DNA from 3 places in the Bradyrhizobium sp. Ken51 genome. Region 3 is predicted to be linked to each of the others. Evidence: predicted binding sites of a transcription regulator. Region 3 holds the regulator's gene; each other region holds the start of a gene.
The links. The regulator PhoB, encoded in region 3, activates phosphate uptake and scavenging genes when phosphate is short. The targets are predictions, from matches to a motif close to TGTCATNNANCTGTCAT.

Region 1 (6,244 bases), on a different contig from region 3:
GCCCGGCACGCTCAGCCACTTGTCATAGTCGTTGATCTCGTCGCCGATCAGATTGGTCATGGTGACGACTTCGCCGTGGCGCACGGGCTTGCCGAGAGGCCAGCCGGCAATGGCGCGGATGTGCTGCTCGAACTGCGAGACGGACGCACCGTCGAGCGTCCAGTGTCCGGAATTGTGCACGCGCGGAGCGATCTCATTGACCAGCACCTTGGGTCCGGTGCCGTTGGCGAGCACGAACATCTCGACGGCAAGCACGCCGACATAATCGAGCGCGCCCGCGATCTTGCCGGCAATGCTCCGCGCTTCCTCGGCGAGCTCGTCCTGGATCCGGGCGGGCGCACGGGAGATCTTCAGGATGTGATCTCGGTGCTCGTTTTCGGTGACGTCAAAACACTCGACCTGGCCTGTGGCCGAGCGGGCGGCGATGACGGAAATCTCACGTTCGTAGGGCACGAAGGCTTCCAGGATCGCCGATTTGGTGGCGAGACTGGTCCACACTTTCGCAATGTCGTCGCCCTCGCGGATGATGGCTTGGCCCTTGCCGTCATAGCCGAAGCGGCGGGTCTTCAGCACCGCCGGAAGGCCGATCCTGGCGATCGCCTCGCGCAACGACGGGACCGAGGTGACGTCGGCATAGGCTGCGGTGCCGATGCCCAGCCGCGTCACGAAATCCTTCTCGGCGAGCCGGTCCTGGGTGGTCTCGAGGATCTTGCGGTTGGGCAGCACCGGGCGGCGAGCATCCAGCACCATCGCGGCCGCGGACGGCACGTTCTCGAATTCGTAGGTGATGACGTCCACGTCGTTGGCGAACAGCTCGAGCGCTTCGACATCGGCATATTCGGCGCAGGTCGCATTCAGGACGACGTCGAAGGCCGGTGAGTCCGGATCGGGCGAGAACAATTGGCAGCGCAGGCCGAGCCGGGCCGCCGCCATCGCCAGCATCCGCCCTAATTGTCCGCCGCCGAGGATGCCAATGGTGTCGCCGGGTTTCAGCTTCAACTGCTTTGCGTCAGTCACGCCTTGTCCTCCGGGCGCTCGGCAACGGCCTCGGTCTGCGCCTTGCGCCAGGCGGCGAGGCGGTCGGACAAGGCCGGGTCGGACAAGGCCAGCACGGCTGCCGCCAGCAGCGCCGCATTGATGGCGCCGGCCTTGCCGATGGCGAGGGTGCCAACCGGGATGCCTGCGGGCATCTGGACAATCGAATAGAGCGAATCGATGCCCTTGAGCGTCCGGGATTCGATGGGAACGCCGAACACGGGCAGTTCCGTGAGCGCCGCCGCCATGCCGGGCAGATGGGCTGCGCCACCCGCGCCGGCGATGATGACCTTGTAACCAGCCGTCTTGGCGCCCTTGGCGAACGCAAACAGCCGGTCGGGGGTGCGGTGTGCCGAAACGATGCGGGTGTCGGTGACAACGCCGAGCGCTGCAAGCGTGTCGGCGGTATGCCGCATCGTGTCCCAGTCCGACTGGCTTCCCATGATGATGGCGATTGGCGCGGTCATGACGTCAATTGTGCTCGAAAAACAGGAAGATAGGCCAGATTAGCGGTTCCGGCCGGTGGCTCGCAAGGCGGTGGCAAGGAGAAGGGAATGCACTATCCTGTCTTGGTGAATCCCCGCAAGCCTTCATTGAGCAGGATGCCCATGAAGAAACCGAAAAGGGCGAGCGCTGCGAAGGCCAAAAAGGGCCCGAAAATCGGCGCCGGTCGCTCCAAAGTTGCTCTCAAGCGTCAGGGCAAGAGTCCGGCCAAGAGTCCCGCCAAGAGTCCAGCGCGGCGTCCGAGCAGGCCGCCGCGGCGCGAAGCGTCTGCCGATGACGGCGCCAAGGCGACCATCAAGCCGGCCATCAACGCGACCATCCGTGACCTCCGGAGCAAGCTCAAGGGGGCGCTGCGGCGGGTCGCGGAGCTGGAGGCGGCCGCCGACACCGACTTCCTGCTCGAAATTCCGAACCGGCGCGGCTTCGAACGCGAGCTCGCACGCGCCGTCGCCTACATGAAGCGCTACAGCGCCAGCGGCGCCCTTATCGTGCTCGACGTCGATCGGCTGAAGCCGATCAACGATTCCTTCGGCCATGCGGCCGGCGACGAGGTGCTGAAGGCGATTGCCACCACGCTGACGCGGCAGATCCGCGCCTCGGATGTGGTCGGCCGGCTCGGCGGCGACGAGTTCGCGCTGCTGCTCTGGAACCTCAGCGAGACCGACGCCAAGGCGAAGGCCGCGGCCTTCGAGCAGGCCATCGACGAATTGTCCTTTGTCTTTCGCGGCCAGCACGTGAGCGCGGGCGCCTCCGCCGGGGTCGCCCTGCTCGGAGTGCAGTCCGACGCCGCGCGCGCCCTGGAGGAGGCCGATGCTGCCATGTATGTGCGCAAGGCCCATCGGCGACACGAGCCGCGCATCAGGCTCGTCAGCAGCTAATTACAGCGTGCCGAGGTCTTTCGGTACGTTGCCGAAGCTGCGGAGCAGTTTGGCGTCACCGAATTCGCCGGTCATGGGATCGCCGCTGCGGCTGAACGCGACCGCGCCGGTGTGGCCGGCGCCGTGCGACATAATCTCGGCGCGCCGTAACGCGGCCGCCACGCTCTGGCATTCCTCGGCCGCACCTGCGACCGGCGATCCGTCCTCGTCGGTGAGGAAGGGTAATGCAACGTAGTAGGTGACATCGGACATGGTCGGCTCCGATAGTTGACAGCTCAGGCGGCGCTGCTCTTGCTCCGCATCTTGCTGCGCGAGGTCTCCGGAATGCAGCCGGCGGAAATCGCCGCCTGCAATTCCTCCAGCTCGGCCTCCAGATATTCGTTGGCCATGATTAGCGCCTTGATGGTGCTGCGCAGATTGCCGTCGCACATCGCGATCGCCTGATCGCAGGCCTGTTCATAATGGCTGTTGTCGAGAAGGACGGTTGCCGACATCTGCGTTTTCCTTGGACGGTTTTCCGGGGCGTTGGTGCTCAAATGTTCTTATTTTGTTCCTTTCGAGTCAAGCGGATTCAGGTGCGGCGGGGCCGCCCTAAAGTTCTACCTGTGGATCAGGCGATGATGTCGGGCGTGATCTGGTCTTCGATGAACGCGATACGGTCACGCAACAACAGTTTGCGTTTCTTCAACCGCTGTAACCGCAACAGGTCGGGGGCGGGCGATTGATGCAGTGCATCGATCGCCGCATCGAGATCTCGGTGTTCCTGGTGCAACCGGGCGAGCTCGGATTCGAGTTCGCGCGCATCTTCATTGGTCATGTCTGCGGTGGCCGAAAAACCGATAGGCGTGAGATTAAGGCTGTGGATGCCCTGTGGAAACTATCGTCCTTGCGCGCCGTGATCGCAAGCGATCTCGGGCTGTCCCGCGTCGATCTCCCGCGAGATATTTCTGCGGTCGCTCCCGAGTTGCGCAAGCGCATTGATATCACGGATTTATCCCGCGTGGTTCCCTTACTCACGCTTCGTTACATATGAATTTTCAAAAATGACAGTGCGACGACGGATACCCCATCGACAGAACGAATCGGTGATGTACACTTCGTTGTCCGGTCGAATCCAAGGTTCCCCCCTACCGAGGAGGTTTCGAATGACAATTCAGGCACATCTGGTTGAATTGGAACGGAAGCATAAAACTCTCGAAAACGAATTGCACGAAGCTCTCGTGCACCTTTCAACAGACGACCTGCAAATTGTTGAGTTGAAGCGCCGGAAGTTGATGGTCAAGGACCAGATCGAGCGTCTCAGGCACGGCGACACGCTCCACTAGTAACCCCTGCAACAGCGTAGAGTTGAACGTACCCTTTCTGGCAGGGATGGGAGCCTTTGCGCTCATCCCTGCTGCGAGGTGCATCGTGCAAGGATTTGCGCGGCTCTAGATTCGTGTCTGGGCGCGGTTCTTCACGCGCAACCGCAATCCACTTCGCTTTAGAACACTAGATGTTTGCGAGCTCGGCGACGTGATCCGCGATCGCGAGCGATGACGTCAATCCCGGCGACTCGATGCCGAACAGATTGATCAGGCCTTCGACGCCGTGATCGCGCGGACCTTGCATCAAGAAATCCTGCGTGGCCACCGCCGGCGGCACGATCTTCGGACGGATGCCCGAATAGCTCGGCATGAGCGCGCCGTCAGGCAGCGTCGGCCAGTATTTGCGGATGGCCGGGTAGAAGCGTTCGGCGCGCGACGGATCGACCTCATAGTCGATCGTTTCGATCCACTCGACGTCGGGGCCGAAACGTGCCTGCCCTGCCATGTCCAGCGTCAGATGCACCCCTAGGCCACCGGGCTCTGGCACCGGATAGATCAGGTGCGAGAACGGCGCCCTGGCATTGCAGCTGAAGTAGTTTCCCTTGGCGAGGTAGGCCGTCGGAATCCGTTCCAGCGGCATGCCCTCGATGTTGCGCGCCACCGCGGTCGCCGAGAGCCCGGCGGCGTTGACGAGGAGGCTGCATTGCAGCGTCATCGGCGCTTCGCCGCCCGCCTCGATCTCGATCACGCCGGCGGTTGCCTTGGCACGGATCAGCGGGGTGTGAAACGCGAAGGCCGCGCCCGCGTCCTCGGCTTCGCCGCGCAGCGAGAGCATGTAGGCGTGGCTGTCGATGATGCCGGTCGACGGCGACAGCAGCGCGGCGTCGCAGGCGAGCGCCGGCTCCAGCGCAGATGCCGCATCGCCCGCGAGCAGCTGCATGTCGAGCACGCCGTTGGCCTCGGCATGCGCCTTGATCGATTGCAGCTTCTCGGTCTCTTTCGGATTGGTCGCGACGATCAGCTTGCCGCAATTCCTGTGCGGGATGCCGCGCTCGGAACAGTAACGGTAGAGCGCGTGCTTGCCGTCGACGCACATGCGCGCCATCCAGCTTCCGGCGCGGTAGTAGATGCCGGCATGAATCACCTCGCTGTTGCGCGAGGAGGTGATGGTGCCGATGGCATCGGCTTCCTCGAGCACGATCACCTCGCGCCCGGCCTGCGCCAGCTTTCGAGCCACCGCGAGCCCGATCACGCCGGCTCCGATGACAACGCAGTCGACCCTATCCATGGTTGTGCAGGACGTCCGTTCGAAGCGACGATGGCCTCACGCCTGGGGACGGCGGCGCGGGGGCGTTTTCCGTTAAGGAAGCATTTATCATGTCAGGGCAATTGCCGTATTTGATGCCACATTTTTCCGTTGCGCGTACAGGCGTTTACCCGATCCAAACCCGCGAGGCCAGACAATCCGACGTTGAAATCGCGGGTGGCTGATGGCTGAGAAGAACTGGCACGCGGGCAGCGCGCTTCCGATTGCGGTGCAGGCCGTCGTGTGCCTGGTCGCAGCGGTGGCGCCTGCGCGCGCCTTTGCCCTCTCCGACAGCTTCACTCCTCCGAGCTATCTCGGCCACCTCGATCCCGACGTGATCTGGGAAGCCCTGATCGCCGGCGTCGTGATCTGCTCGTTCCTCGTCGCGGTCGCGCTGTGGATCCATTCCTCGCTGCGCCGGACCAGGCGCCTGCAGCTGCGGCGCAATGCCTTCGTCTCATCCGCGATGAACAACCTTAACCAGGGCGTGGTGATGACGGATGCGCAACGGCGCATCATCTTCTGCAACGACCGCTATCTCGATATCTACGGCCTGATGCGGTCGGACATCTGGGCCGGAATGACCGGCCATGACATCCTTGAGCTGCGACGCAAGCGCGGAGTGCTCGGCGGCGCCTCCGACGAGGAGTTTTACGAGGAAGCGGCAAGCACCAACGGCCTGATCACCGAACTGCCGGACGGCCGGGCCATCCTGGTGAAGTATTTCGTGCTGCCCAATGGCGGCTCGGTGGCGACGCATCTGGACGTCAGCGAGCAGCGCAGGCTGTCTCGGCAACTCGCCTCCACCAAGCAGTTCCTGGAAACATTGCTGGACCACGTGCCGGCCTGCGTGGCCGCGAAGAACATCGATGATGGTCGCTACATCTTCGCCAATAGCGCCTATGAGCGCTTCTGGGGATTTTCGCGGGACCAGGTTGTCGGCAAGAACGCGCGCGAGCTGTTCGGGCCAAATTCGGCGGCCACCATCGAGGCGACCGATCGGGCGGCGCTCATCGCGCCCGCCGGCCAGTACCGCAACGAATTCGAGGTCGAGCGCGGCGCGACCCAGCGCATGGTAGCCTCGATCCGGATCGTGGTTCGCAACGAGAGCAACAAGCCTGAATTTCTGCTGGTGGTGTTCGAGGACATTACCGACCGCCGCTCGCTGTCGCAGGAGCTGGAGAGCACGAAGAAGTTCTTGGAGCTCGTGGTCG
Region 2 (6,244 bases), on a different contig from region 3:
GCCGTGATCGTCGAACGACTCGGGTTCGGCCACGACGATTTGAGCCAGCGGGTACCGTGCTTTCACGGCCGTCGCGACGCCTGCGATCAGGCCGCCGCCGGAGGCCGGGGCCACCACGATGTCTGGGGCGATACCAAGCGCCGCCATGTCCTCGGCGATCTCGCGACCGGCGGTGCCTTGGCCGGCGATCACGAAGGGATCGTCATAGGGCCTGACCAGCGTCGCGCCGCGCTTCTCGGCGATGCCGCGCGAGATCGCCTCTCGGTCATCGCGGTCGCGGTCGTACAGCACGACCTCGGCACCGTAGGATTTGGTACGCTCGCGCTTCGACAACGGCGCATCCGCCGGCATCACGATGGTCGCCTGCATGTCGAGGATCTTTGCCGCCGCCGCCACGCCCTGGGCGTGGTTGCCGGAGGAGAACGCGACCACGCCGCCGGCGCGCTTGTCCTGCGGGATCGAGGCGACCTTGTTGAAGGCACCGCGGAACTTGAACGAGCCGGTGCGCTGGAGCATCTCCGGCTTGAGATAGACCTTTGCGCCGACACGCTCGTTGAGCACGGGAAAGGACAACAGCGGGGTGCGGACGGCGAACGGCGCGATCACGCGTGCTGCGGCATCGATATCGGCAGGGCCGATCGGGAGGAGCTGTTCTGTCATGCCCGATGTTATCGCGGCGGATGAGGCGCGGGCAAGGCATCTCCGCGCGAGGATTTTGGGCTCTCAGGCGACGAATCGCGCCGGCTCCGCCCCGTTCTGGCCGGGCAGCACCGCACCGACCGCCAAAATGCTGTCGATAAAAGCCCGCGCCGAGGCCTCCCAGGTGTAGTTGGCGGCGAATTCGACACAGTCCTGCCGGGAGATGTCCAGCGCGGCGAAGCAGGCGCTGCGCAGATCGTGATCGAGTGCGCCGACCGGCGCATCGCCGATCACGTCGCGGGGGCCCTTCACTGGAAACGCCGCGACCGGGAGGCCGCTCGCCAGCGCTTCGAGCAGAACCAAGCCGAACGTATCGGTCTTGCTCGGAAACACGAAGACGTCGGCGGCCGCGTAAATGTCCGCCAGTTCCTCGCCGTGCTTTTCGCCAAGGAAGATCGCGTCCGGATAGGCCTCCTCGAGCGCGACACGCGCCGGACCGTCGCCGACGATCACCTTGGTGCCGGGCAGGTCGAGGTCGAGGAACGCCTCGAGATTCTTCTCCACCGCGACCCGGCCGACCGAGAGGAACACCGGCGCGGGCAGGCAGAGATCAATCGCGCGGGGATGGAACAAATCGGTGTCGACGCCGCGCGGCCACAGCACGACATTGTCGAAGCCGCGCTCGGTCAGCTCGCTGGCGAGCGCCGGCGTTGCCGCCATCACGGCGCGGCTGGGGCTGTGGAATCGGCGCAGCGCCCGCCAGATCAGCGAGCCCGGCACCGGCACGCGGGCACGGACATATTCGGGAAAGCGGGTGTGGAAGCTGGTCGTGAAGGGCAGCTTGCGCTGGCGGCAATAGCGGCGGACCATCAAGCCGATCGGACCCTCCGTCGCGATGTGGATGCTGTCCGGGCGCGCCTCTTCGATCAGCTTCGCGATTCTACCCGGCCGCGGCATGGCCAGCCGCACGTCACGATAGCTCGGCATCGCAAAGGTGCGGAACGATTGCGGCGTCAGGAACGAGAATTCGACGCTGAGGCTTTTGGCGGCGTCAGCAAGCTTGGTCAGCGTCCGAACCACACCGTTGACTTGCGGGTGCCAGGCGTCGGTCGCGACCAGGATGCGCATCAGGCTGCCTTTGTCATGCAGCTCTGGCTGCAACCTGCGGGACCTGTGCCGGCTTCTCGGCCTGGTCCGCCCAGGTGATGATCTCGAAACGGCCGTCATCGTGCTCGACCAGCGCCGTGCAGCTCTCGACCCAGTCGCCGCAATTCATGTAGCGGATGCCGCCCTCGTCGCGGATCACCGCGTAATGGATGTGGCCGCAGATCACGCCGTCGGCGTCGTGGCGCCGCGCTTCGGCGGCGAGCGCCTGCTCGAACGCGCCGATATAGTTGACCGCGTTCTTGACCTTCTGCTTGGCCCATTGCGACAGCGACCAATAGGGCACCTTGAACATGCGCCGGAAGAAGTTAACGAAGCGATTGAGCTGGATCGCGAAGTCGTAGGCCTTGTCGCCGAGATGGGCGAGCCAGCGTGCGTTCTGCACCACGAGGTCGAAGATGTCGCCGTGGATGACGAGATAGCGCTTGCCGTCCGCGCCGGTGTGAACGGTGTTCTCGACCACGTCGATGCCGCCGAAATGCGTGCCGTAATAGTTGCGCAGGAACTCGTCGTGATTGCCGGGAATGTAGATGACCTTGGCGCCCTTGCGCGCCTTGCGCAGAAGCTTCTGGACGAGGTCGTTATGCGATTGCGGCCAATGCCAGCTCGATTTCAGCGCCCAGCCGTCGACGATGTCGCCGACGAGATAGATCGTGTCGGCATCATGGAAACGCAGGAAATCGAGCAGAAGGTCGGCTTGAGAACCGCGGGCTCCGAGATGAACGTCGGAGATGAACAACGTGCGAAAGCGCCGCTCCGGGCTCTCGTCACTCACATCGTAACTTCCCATGCGCCAGCCTGTAACAATGTCCCGTGACAGGGGGATGACTAATTGAAACTTTGAGGCACCTTCGGATACGAATCGCGCTTGCCTCACTCACCCCGCGAATATCAGTCGCATGCGACAATCAGGCGACATGGCGTCGCAGCAGCCTCCGCAAGAACCCGGAACTGCATCGCGGGATGGGGTTGACTGCGACGCGCTCGCGAGCGGCGTTCAGTAAAATTTGTGGAAATGATGGATCGGGCCGTGGCCGTGGCCCACGCTGAAGCGGTCGGCGGCCCCGATCGCCGCGCTGATCCAGGCCTTGGCGTTGCGCACGGCGCGCTTGAGATCCTCGCCTCTGGCGAGCCCCGCGGCGACCGCCGAGGACAGCGAGCAGCCGGTGCCATGGGTGTTGCGAGTGGCAACGCGCGGCGCGGCGAGCGCGATCGTGTTGCTGGCATCGACGAGATAGTCGATGCTCTCGGCGCCCTCGCCGTGCCCGCCCTTGATCAGGACCGCACGGCAGCCGAGCGCCAGCAGCCGGCGCCCCTGGCTCTCGATCTCGGCCTCGCTGGCCGCGACCGGCTCGCCGAGCAGAGCCGCGGCCTCGGGCAGATTGGGTGTGATCACCGAGGCCAGCGGCAACAGTTTGATGCGCAGGGCGTCGACGGCTTCGGACGCGAGCAGGCGATCGCCCGATGTCGCCACCATCACGGGATCGAGCACGATATGCCGGGGCGCCCAGCGCGACAGCGCGGCCGCGATCGCATCGATGCTGGCGGCTTGCGCCACCATCCCGATCTTGACCGCGCCGACCTCGAGATCGGAAAACACCGCGTCGATCTGCGCGGTGACGAATTCGGCGGGCACCGCGTGAATGCCGGTGACGCCGCGCGTGTTCTGCGCCGTCAGCGCCGTGATGGCGGAAGCGCCAAAAACGCCGAGAGCGGCAAAGGTCTTCAGGTCGGCCTGGATGCCGGCGCCGCCGCTCGAATCGGAGCCGGCAATGGTCAGCGCGACAGGCGTCGTCATGGGGCGACTTTCAGCGTTTTCGAAGCCATGGCCCGTCCTAGCGCGCCTCCGCCAGCCCAGCAAGTTCGCTTGCTAAATCCGACCGGGTTTGGCCTATTAGCCGCCAGATATGCTTTCGGAGTGACCGCGATGGTTCCCTTTTTCGTCCAGATCAAATGCAAGCTCGGCCAATCCTATGTGGTCGCCAATGCGCTTGCCGAAGCCGAGATCGCCTCCGAGATCTATTCCACGGCCGGTCAATACGACCTGCTTGTGAAGTTCTACGTCGACAACGACACCGATATCGGCCACTTCGTCAACGAGAAGGTGCAGGTGCTGCCCGGGATCCAGGACACCCTCACCATCATCACCTTCAAGGCGTTTGGCGCGAGTTGACCGTCCGGAAAGGGCGGCCCTGATCAGGCGCCGCCCTCCTTGCGCTTGGGGCGCGGCGGACCGGCCACCGGCGGCAGCGATTTGAGATAGTCCGCCATCGCCGTGAGATCGTCGTCCGGCAATTGCGAGGTGTTCTTGATCACCCGCGTCATCGCGCCGCCGACGCTGTCGCCGTCGGGCAATTCGCCGGTCTTCAGGAAATAGGCAATATCCTTCGCGCTCCACTCGCCAAGGCCCTTCTGGGTGATGTTGGGGACCCATCCCTCGCCTTCCGGATTGGGGCCACCGGCGAAGCGTTGTCCGGCGATGATGCCGCCAAGCGCATTGCGCGGGCTGTGGCATTCCGCGCAATGGCCAAAACTGTTGACGAGATAGGCGCCGCGATTCCACTGCGGCGACTTCGCGCTGTCGGTCACGAAGGGCTTGCCGTCCAGAAATAAGAATTTCCAGATGCCGACGTTGCGGCGGATGTTGAACGGAAAGCGCACGTCGTGGTCGCGCACCTTGCCTGCAACGGCCGGCAGCGTTTTCAGGTACGCAAAGAGATCGAGCACGTCCTCGCGCCTGGCGTGCTGATAGGACGTGTAGGGAAAGGCCGGAAAGTAATGCCGTTCGTCCGGCGAGACCCCGTGCATCACCGCGTTGACGAATTCGGCCTCGCTCCATTTGCCGATGCCGTCGGTCGGATCGGAGGAGATGTTCGGCGCGTAGAACGTTCCGAACGGCGACTTGATCGCAACGCCGCCGCCGAGCCTGAGACGATCGGGCTGGTCGGGAACGGCATGGCATGAGGCGCAGCCGCCGGCGTTGAACATCACCTGGCCATTGGCAGGGTCAGGGGCGCGGGCCGGCGCGGTGCCGGCGGCCGCCACCACCGGCGCGCTGAGCCACCAATAGACGCCGGCTGCGGCGAGTGCGGCGAGCAGCGCCACGGAGATTGTTCGTCGCAACATGCGGTCCTTTCGTCGTCGCAGCGAAGCTTATGATCGATGTCCTCGCGGCTCCAGCCACGAAGAATTTAGCCCAAGGCGGTCTGAAACGGGAATAAACTGAAATGCCGGCTGTTGGAAGTTTGGCAGCCCAAACGGGTTCAGCAGGGAGAAAAATCATGAACAAGATCGTCATCGCCATGTCAGTGCTTGGCGCTGTTGCTTTTGCGGGTTCGGCCAGCGCGGAAAAGCTGAAAGCAACGCTCGACGCCAAGTCGGAAGTCCCGGCAACGACCAGCAGCGGCACCGGAACGGCCGATCTGGACTACGACGCCGCCAGCAAGAAGCTGTCCTGGAAGGTCACCTATTCCGGCCTGTCCGGCCCTGCCACCGCCGCGCATTTCCACGGACCCGCCGAGCCCGGCAAGAACGCCGGCGTTGCGATCCCGATCCCCGGCGCTGCCACCAGCCCGGCCGAGGGCTCGGCGACACTGACCGACGCGCAGGCGGCCGATCTGCTCGGCGGCAAACTCTACGTCAACATCCACACGGCGGCCAATCCGGGCGGCGAGATCCGCGGCCAGGTGATGAAGTAACCTTCGCACAGACCAGCAAAAAGGGCGGCTGCCATCGCAAGCCGCCCTTTTCGATTCCGCGTACGCTGGCGCAGGCGTCACACCTCAGGTTCGGCTGCGTTCAGCGCCTGCGCGAGGTCGGCGATCAAATCCGACGGGTGTTCGATGCCGATTGACAGCCGGATCGTGGAATCGAGCACGCCGATCTTCCGGCGGATGTCGGCGGGTACGCCGGAGTGGGTCATAGTGGCAGGCAGGCTCGCAAGCGACTCCGTTCCACCGAGGCTCACCGCCAGCTTGAGGATCTGCAGCGCGTTGAGGAATTTCATGGCCGCGGCCTTGCCGCCGACGATGTCAAACGAGAACGTGGATCCCGCCCCCGAGCATTGCCGCGCGAACACACGTCCGTCCGGTGACGCCGCCTCGTGATGACCCAGATAGTGCACCTTGGCCACTTTGGGATGATCACGCAGATAGTCCGCCACGAGGCGCGCATTCGCATCCGCCTTTTCCATGCGCAGGCTCAGCGTCTCGAGCGACCGGTTGATCATCCAGCAGGAATGCGGATCGAGCTGGGTGCCGATGGCGCCCCGCAGCGCCTTGATGCCTTTCATGACCGCCTTCGCGCCGAGCGCGGCGCCCGCGATCAGATCGGAATGACCGCCGACATATTTCGTGAGCGAGTACAGGGAAATATCGGCGCCGTGCTCGATCGGCCGCTGAAACACCGGCCCGAGCAGCGTATTGTCGCAGGCGATGATCGG
Region 3 (6,244 bases):
GCGCTCGGCGAGACCATGGCGGTGACCTTCATCATCGGCAACTCGTTCCGGATCTCGTCGTCGATCTTCGCCCCCGGCACCACGATATCGGCGGCGATCGCATCCGAGTTCGCGGAGAGCGACGGCCTGCACCAGTCCGGCCTGATCCTGCTCGGCCTGCTGCTGTTCGTACTGACGTTCTTCGTGCTCGCAGCGGCGCGGCTGATGCTGATGCGGCTGGAAAAGAAGGCGGGGAACTAGCGCCATGAACCCGATCTATTCAAGTCGCCGTCGCAAGGACATCGTCGTCCGCGGGCTCTGCATCGCCGCAACCGCCTTCGGCGTCACCTGGCTCGCGCTGATCCTGATCACGCTGCTCTACAACGGAGTGGCGGGACTCAATGTCCAGCTGTTCACCGAGAACACGCCGCCACCGGGATCGAACGAGGGCGGTCTGCTCAACGCCATCGTCGGCTCGCTGATCATGACCGTGATCGGCGTCGGCATCGGCGCGCCGCTTGGCATGTTCGCCGGCACTTATCTTGCCGAATACGGCCGCAATGACCGGCTGACCTCGGTGATCCGCTTCATCAACGACATCCTGCTCTCGGCGCCCTCGATCATCATCGGCCTGTTCATCTACGGCGCGGTGGTGGTGCCCATGCGCGGCTTCTCGGCGATCGCAGGCTCGCTCGCGCTCGCGGTCATCGTGATCCCGGTGGTGCTGCGCACGACCGAGGACATGCTGCTGCTGGTGCCGAACGCGTTGCGTGAGGCGGCCTCGGCGCTCGGCCTACCGCGTTCGCTGGTGATCAAACGGATCGCTTATCGTGCTGCCCGATCGGGTCTCATCACGGGCGTGCTGCTCGCGACCGCCCGCGTCGCCGGTGAGACCGCGCCGCTGCTGTTCACCGCGCTGTCGAACCAGTTCTTCAGCCTCGGCCTGAACAAGACGATGGCGAACCTGCCGGTCACCATCAACAACTTCGTGCAGAGCCCCTATGTCTACTGGAAGCAGTTGGCCTGGAGCGGGGCGCTGCTCATCACCCTGACCGTTCTTGCCCTTAATATTGGCGCGCGCATCCTTGGCGCCGAGAGGACCGCAAAATGAGTGATCTTTCCGTATCGATGAGCGCGGCCGGTGGGCTGCCCCACGCGCCGGTGCTGCCGGAGGCGCCGCCCAAGGTGACCGTACGCAACCTGAATTTCTATTACGGCGAGCACCACGCGCTGAAGAACATCAACCTGACGCTCGGCGCCAACCGCGTCACGGCGTTCATCGGTCCGTCGGGCTGCGGCAAGTCGACCCTGCTGCGCATCTTCAACCGGATGTACGACCTCTATCCCGGCCAGCGCGCCACCGGTCAGCTCATGCTCGATCAGACCAACATCCTGGACGGCAAGCTGGACCTCAATTTGCTGCGCGCCCGCGTCGGTATGGTGTTCCAGAAGCCGACGCCGTTCCCGATGACGATCTACGAGAACATCGCGTTCGGCATCCGTCTCTATGAGAAGATCTCGAAGTCCGAGATGGACGGCCGCGTCGAAAAGGCGCTGCGCGGCGGCGCGCTGTGGAACGAGGTCAAGGACAAGCTCAACGCCTCCGGCCTGTCGCTCTCCGGCGGCCAGCAGCAGCGCCTCTGCATCGCCCGCACCGTCGCGGTGAGGCCCGAGGTGATCTTGTTCGACGAACCCTGCTCGGCGCTCGACCCGATCTCGACCGCCAAGGTCGAGGAGCTGATCCAGGAGCTATCCGAGGATTACACGATCGCGATCGTCACTCACAACATGCAGCAGGCGGCGCGCGTCTCCGACAAGACCGCCTTCATGTATCTCGGCGAGCTGATCGAGTTCGACGACACCAGCAAGATCTTCACGTCGCCGACCGACCGGCGCACGCAGGATTACATCACCGGCCGGTTCGGCTAGGAGACGCGACATGGGTTCTGAACATACCGCAAAGGCCTTCGATACCGACCTCCAGGAACTCACCCGCCTGGTCGCCGAGATGGGTGGCATCGCCGAGCGCATGATCGTCGAGTCCGTCGACGCGCTGATCCGCCGCGACGTCCCGCTCGGCCAGCGTGTCGTCGCCATCGACACCGAGCTGGACGCGCTGCAGAAGCGCATCGAGGAGCGTGCGGTGCTCACCATCGCCCGCCGTCAGCCGATGGCGGTCGATTTGCGCGAGATCGTCGGCGCCATGCGCGTCGCGACCGATCTCGAGCGCATCGGCGACCTCGCCAAGAACATGGGCAAGCGCGTCGCCGCGCTGGAGACGGACTTCCATCCGCTCAAGCTGTTCCGCGGCCTCGAGCACATGACCGACCTCGTGCAGCAGCAGGTCAAGTCGGTGCTGGACGCCTATGCCGCGCATGATCTCCCGGCGGCGATGGCGGTGTGGAAGGGCGACGAGGAGGTCGACGCCATCTGCACCTCGCTGTTCCGCGAGCTCCTCACCTACATGATGGAGGATCCGCGCAATATCTCGTTCTGTATTCACCTGATGTTCTGCGCCAAGAACATCGAGCGGATCGGCGACCACGCCACCAACATCGCCGAGACCGTGTTCTACATGATCGAGGGCCAGGCGATCACCGACAAGCGGCCGAAGGGCGACATGACGACCTTCGCCAACACGGTACCGAACACCTGAAGACTTAAGGAGCGACGACCCGATGGGCGCACGCATTATGGTGGTTGAGGACGAGGAAGCTCTGACCGAGCTTCTCCGCTACAACCTCGAAGGCGATGGCTATGACGTCGAGACGGTGATGCGCGGCGACGACGCCGACACCCGCCTCAAGGAGCACATCCCCGATCTGATCGTGCTCGACTGGATGCTGCCGGGCCTGTCAGGCATCGAATTGTGCCGGCGGCTTCGCACCCGTCCCGAGACCAAGCAGCTCCCGATCATCATGCTCACCGCGCGCGGCGAGGAGAGCGAGCGGGTGCGGGGTCTTGCGACCGGCGCCGACGATTACATCGTCAAGCCGTTCTCGGTGCCGGAGCTGCTGGCGCGCGTGAAAGGCCTGCTGCGGCGCGCGAGCCCCGAGCGGCTCGCCACCGTACTTGCTTTTGGCGACATTGAGCTCGACCGCGACAAGCGCCGCGTGGCGCGCTCGGGTCGGCCGATCGATCTCGGTCCGACCGAATATCGCCTGCTGGAGTTCTTCCTGGAGCATCCGGGCCGGGTGTTCTCGCGCGAGCAATTGCTCGACAGCGTCTGGGGCCGCGACATCTATATCGACGAGCGGACCGTCGACGTACATATCGGCCGCCTGCGCAAGCTGCTCAACCTCGGCCGCGAGCAGGACCCGATCCGCACCGTCCGCGGCGCCGGCTACGCGCTGGATGATCGGTTTGCCAAGGCGGAGCAGGTGTAGGAGATTTTGCGGTGTGATGTTGGCAGGTGATCTAGCGCTGCCGCCACAATCTCCGATGTCGTCCCGGCGAAGGCCGGGATCCATAACCACAGGGCGCGGTTTGGCGAAGACTCGGAGTTACCCTTTCGCACAACAACTACGTGCTCGGAGTATGGGTCCCGGCCTTCGCCGGGACGACATTCATTATTTTTGAGCCGTCATCGCGTCACGGCTCGATCCTGAAATCGAAACTGACTTACCGCGGACCCGGCTTCACCGGTGCGCGGCGCCGATCGGACGCCGGCTGGTAGGCAACGCGCGAGTGCTGGGCGCAATAGGGCAGGCCGGACAGCGCCCGGCCACCGCAGAAGAAGAAGTCCGGGCTCGAGGGATCGCCGACCGGCCAGTGGCAGGTCGCCTCGTTCAATTCCAGCAGCGACAGCCTCTGGCTCATCGGCACCACGTTGTCGTAGGTGACCGGATCCGGCTCAGCCTCGACCTCGAAGGCCTGCGCCAGCGCGGTGTTGCCGCGCGAGATCGGGCGGCTCACCCGCATCATGTGCTGCGCGGGGCGCGCCTTGCGCGGCCGGGGCGCTGCCGATGACGGGCTCTTGGCGCGGCCCGAAAGGCCGAGCCTGTGCACTTTGCCGATCACGGCATTGCGGGTCACATTGCCGAGCTCCGCCGCGATCTGGCTGGCCGAAAGTCCGGCCTCCCAGAGCTTTTTCAGCTGCTCGACGCGATCATCGGACCAGGTCAAAACCGTCATTGCACCCTTTCCCTCGCTGCGCGCCAGCCATCCTGGGGCCTCGCAGCGAATGCCTAAGCCTTCAAAAACCCGTGCCGCCAGAATCCCTTAAGGCTCGCCGGGCGTGACTAGAACGCCCGAACGTTTACGCCGGTACATAAGGACTTAGAGATCAGAACCACTGCACGAGATGTCGTATCTGACAATCCAAACGCTACAATATGGCGTGACTCCCGCGCAAGAGTCCGCCGACTCGCTTCCACATGTTCCGTGGTGAAATCCCGCAAAATCGGCACCGCAAGACTACGGATCCAGCGTTTCGCGAGGCTTTCCGGGCGGCATTGACACCGGTTTCACCGGGCCTAAGATAGTCGTGCGTGCCGCCCTCAAGAGGCGGCACGTTTCGTTTTCCGGGCCGGTCGATGGTGCGTTGCGCAATGCACGCACACCGTCCGCAACATTCAAGTGATCGTCATGACTAACAGCGTAGCGCCGCATTTGCTCCCCGTTTTCGCCAGGTCCGACCTCGGTTTCGAGCGTGGCGAAGGCTGCTGGCTGATCGCGACCAATGGCGAGCGCTATCTCGATTTCACCTCCGGGGTGGCGGTGAATGCGCTCGGTCATGCCCATCCGGCGCTGGTCGCGGCGTTGCAGGAGCAGGCCGCTAAGCTCTGGCACATGTCGAACCTGTTCCAGAGCCCGGACGGCGAAAAGCTCGCCGCGCGCCTGTGCAATGAAAGTTTCGCGGACTTCGTGTTCTTCTGTAATTCCGGCGCCGAGGCGCTGGAAGGTGTGATCAAGCTGGTCCGCCATCATCACTTCTCCAACGGGCATCCGGAGCGCTATCGCATCATCACGTTCGAAGGCGCCTTCCACGGCCGCACGCTGGCGACGCTGGCTGCGACGGGTTCGGCAAAATATCTCGAAGGTTTCGGCCCTCCGATGGAGGGCTTCGACCAGGTTGCGCATGGCGATATCGAGGCCGTGAAAAAGGCGATCGGTCCGCACACCGCCGGCATCCTGATCGAGCCGATCCAGGGCGAGGGCGGCGTGCGTTCGGCAACGCCCGCCTTCCTCAGGGCGTTGCGCCAGCTCTGCGACGACAAGGGCCTGCTGCTCGCCTTCGACGAGGTGCAGACCGGCATGGGCCGCACCGGCGATCTGTTCGCGCATCGTCGCACCGGCGTCACCCCCGACGTGATGTCGCTGGCTAAGGCGCTCGGCGGCGGCTTCCCGATCGGCGCGGTGCTCGCGACTGCAGACGCGGCTGCCGGCATGGGGCCCGGCTCCCACGGCTCGACCTTCGGCGGCAACCCGCTCGCGATCGCGGCGGCAAACGCCGTGCTCGACGTCATGCTCAAGCCCGGCTTCTTCGACCACGTGCAGAGGATGTCGCTGCTGCTCAAGCAGAAGCTCGCCTCCGTGATCGACCGTCATGGCGATGTCGTCAGCGAAGTGCGCGGCGAGGGCCTCCTGATCGGCATCAAGGCCGTGGTGCCTTCAGGCGATCTCGTTGCCGCCTTGCGCGCTGAAAAGCTGCTCACCGTCGGCGCCGGCGACAATGTCGTGCGTTTCCTGCCTCCTTTGATCGTCACCGAAGCCGAGATCGAGGACAGCGTCGGGCGGCTCGAGCGCGCCTGCACGGCGTTGTCCGGCAACAAGCGGGCGGCAAGCTGATGAACAAGTCGCCCGACAAAACACCCAAGAAAACACCGAAGCACTTCCTCGATATCAACGAGCTGCCGCTGTTGGAGCTCAAGCGCATGCTGGCCGCGTCCACCGCGATGAAGGCGAAGCAGAAGGCGCATCAGCCGGTCAGGCCGCTCGAAGGCAAGACGCTGGCGATGATCTTCGAGCGCCCCTCGACACGGACGCGGGTGTCTTTCGACGTCGCCATGCGCCAGCTCGGCGGCGAGCCCATCATGCTCACCGGCGCCGAGATGCAGCTCGGCCGCGGCGAGACCATCGCCGACACCGCGCGCGTGCTGTCGCGCTATGTCGATGCCATCATGATCCGCATCCTTAATCACGATGCCCTGCTGGAGCTTGCGGCGAACGCCACCGTACCCGTCATCAACGGCCTGACGCGGCGCTCGCATCCCTGCCAGGTGATGGCCGACCTCATGACGTATGAGGAACATCGCGGCCCGAT

Region 1: the regulator PhoB is predicted to act here: its motif matches at 3,461-3,477, upstream of AC0L27_RS24385 (YdcH family protein).
Region 2: the regulator PhoB is predicted to act here: its motif matches at 2,617-2,633, upstream of AC0L27_RS33720 (UDP-2,3-diacylglucosamine diphosphatase).

Annotation. Positions count from the first base shown of each region.
Region 1 covers NZ_JBVVPB010000015.1:105,832-112,075, reverse strand. Annotated here, with positions in the region: gene AC0L27_RS24415 (5-(carboxyamino)imidazole ribonucleotide synthase) at 1-1,017, opposite strand, end outside; gene purE (5-(carboxyamino)imidazole ribonucleotide mutase) at 1,014-1,502, opposite strand; gene AC0L27_RS24405 (GGDEF domain-containing protein) at 1,644-2,417, shown strand; gene AC0L27_RS24400 (hypothetical protein) at 2,418-2,669, opposite strand; gene AC0L27_RS24395 (hypothetical protein) at 2,693-2,911, opposite strand; gene AC0L27_RS24390 (YdcH family protein) at 3,028-3,234, opposite strand; gene AC0L27_RS24385 (YdcH family protein) at 3,563-3,742, shown strand; gene AC0L27_RS24380 (NAD(P)/FAD-dependent oxidoreductase) at 3,909-5,012, opposite strand; gene AC0L27_RS24375 (EAL domain-containing protein) at 5,215-6,244, shown strand, end outside.
Region 2 covers NZ_JBVVPB010000031.1:9,404-15,647, reverse strand. Annotated here, with positions in the region: gene AC0L27_RS33730 (threonine/serine dehydratase) at 1-660, opposite strand, end outside; gene AC0L27_RS33725 (glycosyltransferase family 4 protein) at 724-1,767, opposite strand; gene AC0L27_RS33720 (UDP-2,3-diacylglucosamine diphosphatase) at 1,781-2,593, opposite strand; gene thiD (bifunctional hydroxymethylpyrimidine kinase/phosphomethylpyrimidine kinase) at 2,801-3,601, opposite strand; gene AC0L27_RS33710 (Lrp/AsnC ligand binding domain-containing protein) at 3,731-3,976, shown strand; gene AC0L27_RS33705 (c-type cytochrome) at 4,000-4,929, opposite strand; gene AC0L27_RS33700 (CHRD domain-containing protein) at 5,085-5,501, shown strand; gene AC0L27_RS33695 (cystathionine gamma-synthase family protein) at 5,579-6,244, opposite strand, start outside.
Region 3 covers NZ_JBVVPB010000023.1:93,341-99,584, reverse strand. Annotated here, with positions in the region: gene pstC (phosphate ABC transporter permease subunit PstC) at 1-240, shown strand, start outside; gene pstA (phosphate ABC transporter permease PstA) at 245-1,090, shown strand; gene pstB (phosphate ABC transporter ATP-binding protein PstB) at 1,087-1,908, shown strand; gene phoU (phosphate signaling complex protein PhoU) at 1,919-2,635, shown strand; gene phoB (phosphate regulon transcriptional regulator PhoB) at 2,658-3,365, shown strand; gene AC0L27_RS30255 (GcrA family cell cycle regulator) at 3,601-4,113, opposite strand; gene AC0L27_RS30250 (aspartate aminotransferase family protein) at 4,567-5,769, shown strand; gene argF (ornithine carbamoyltransferase) at 5,769-6,244, shown strand, end outside.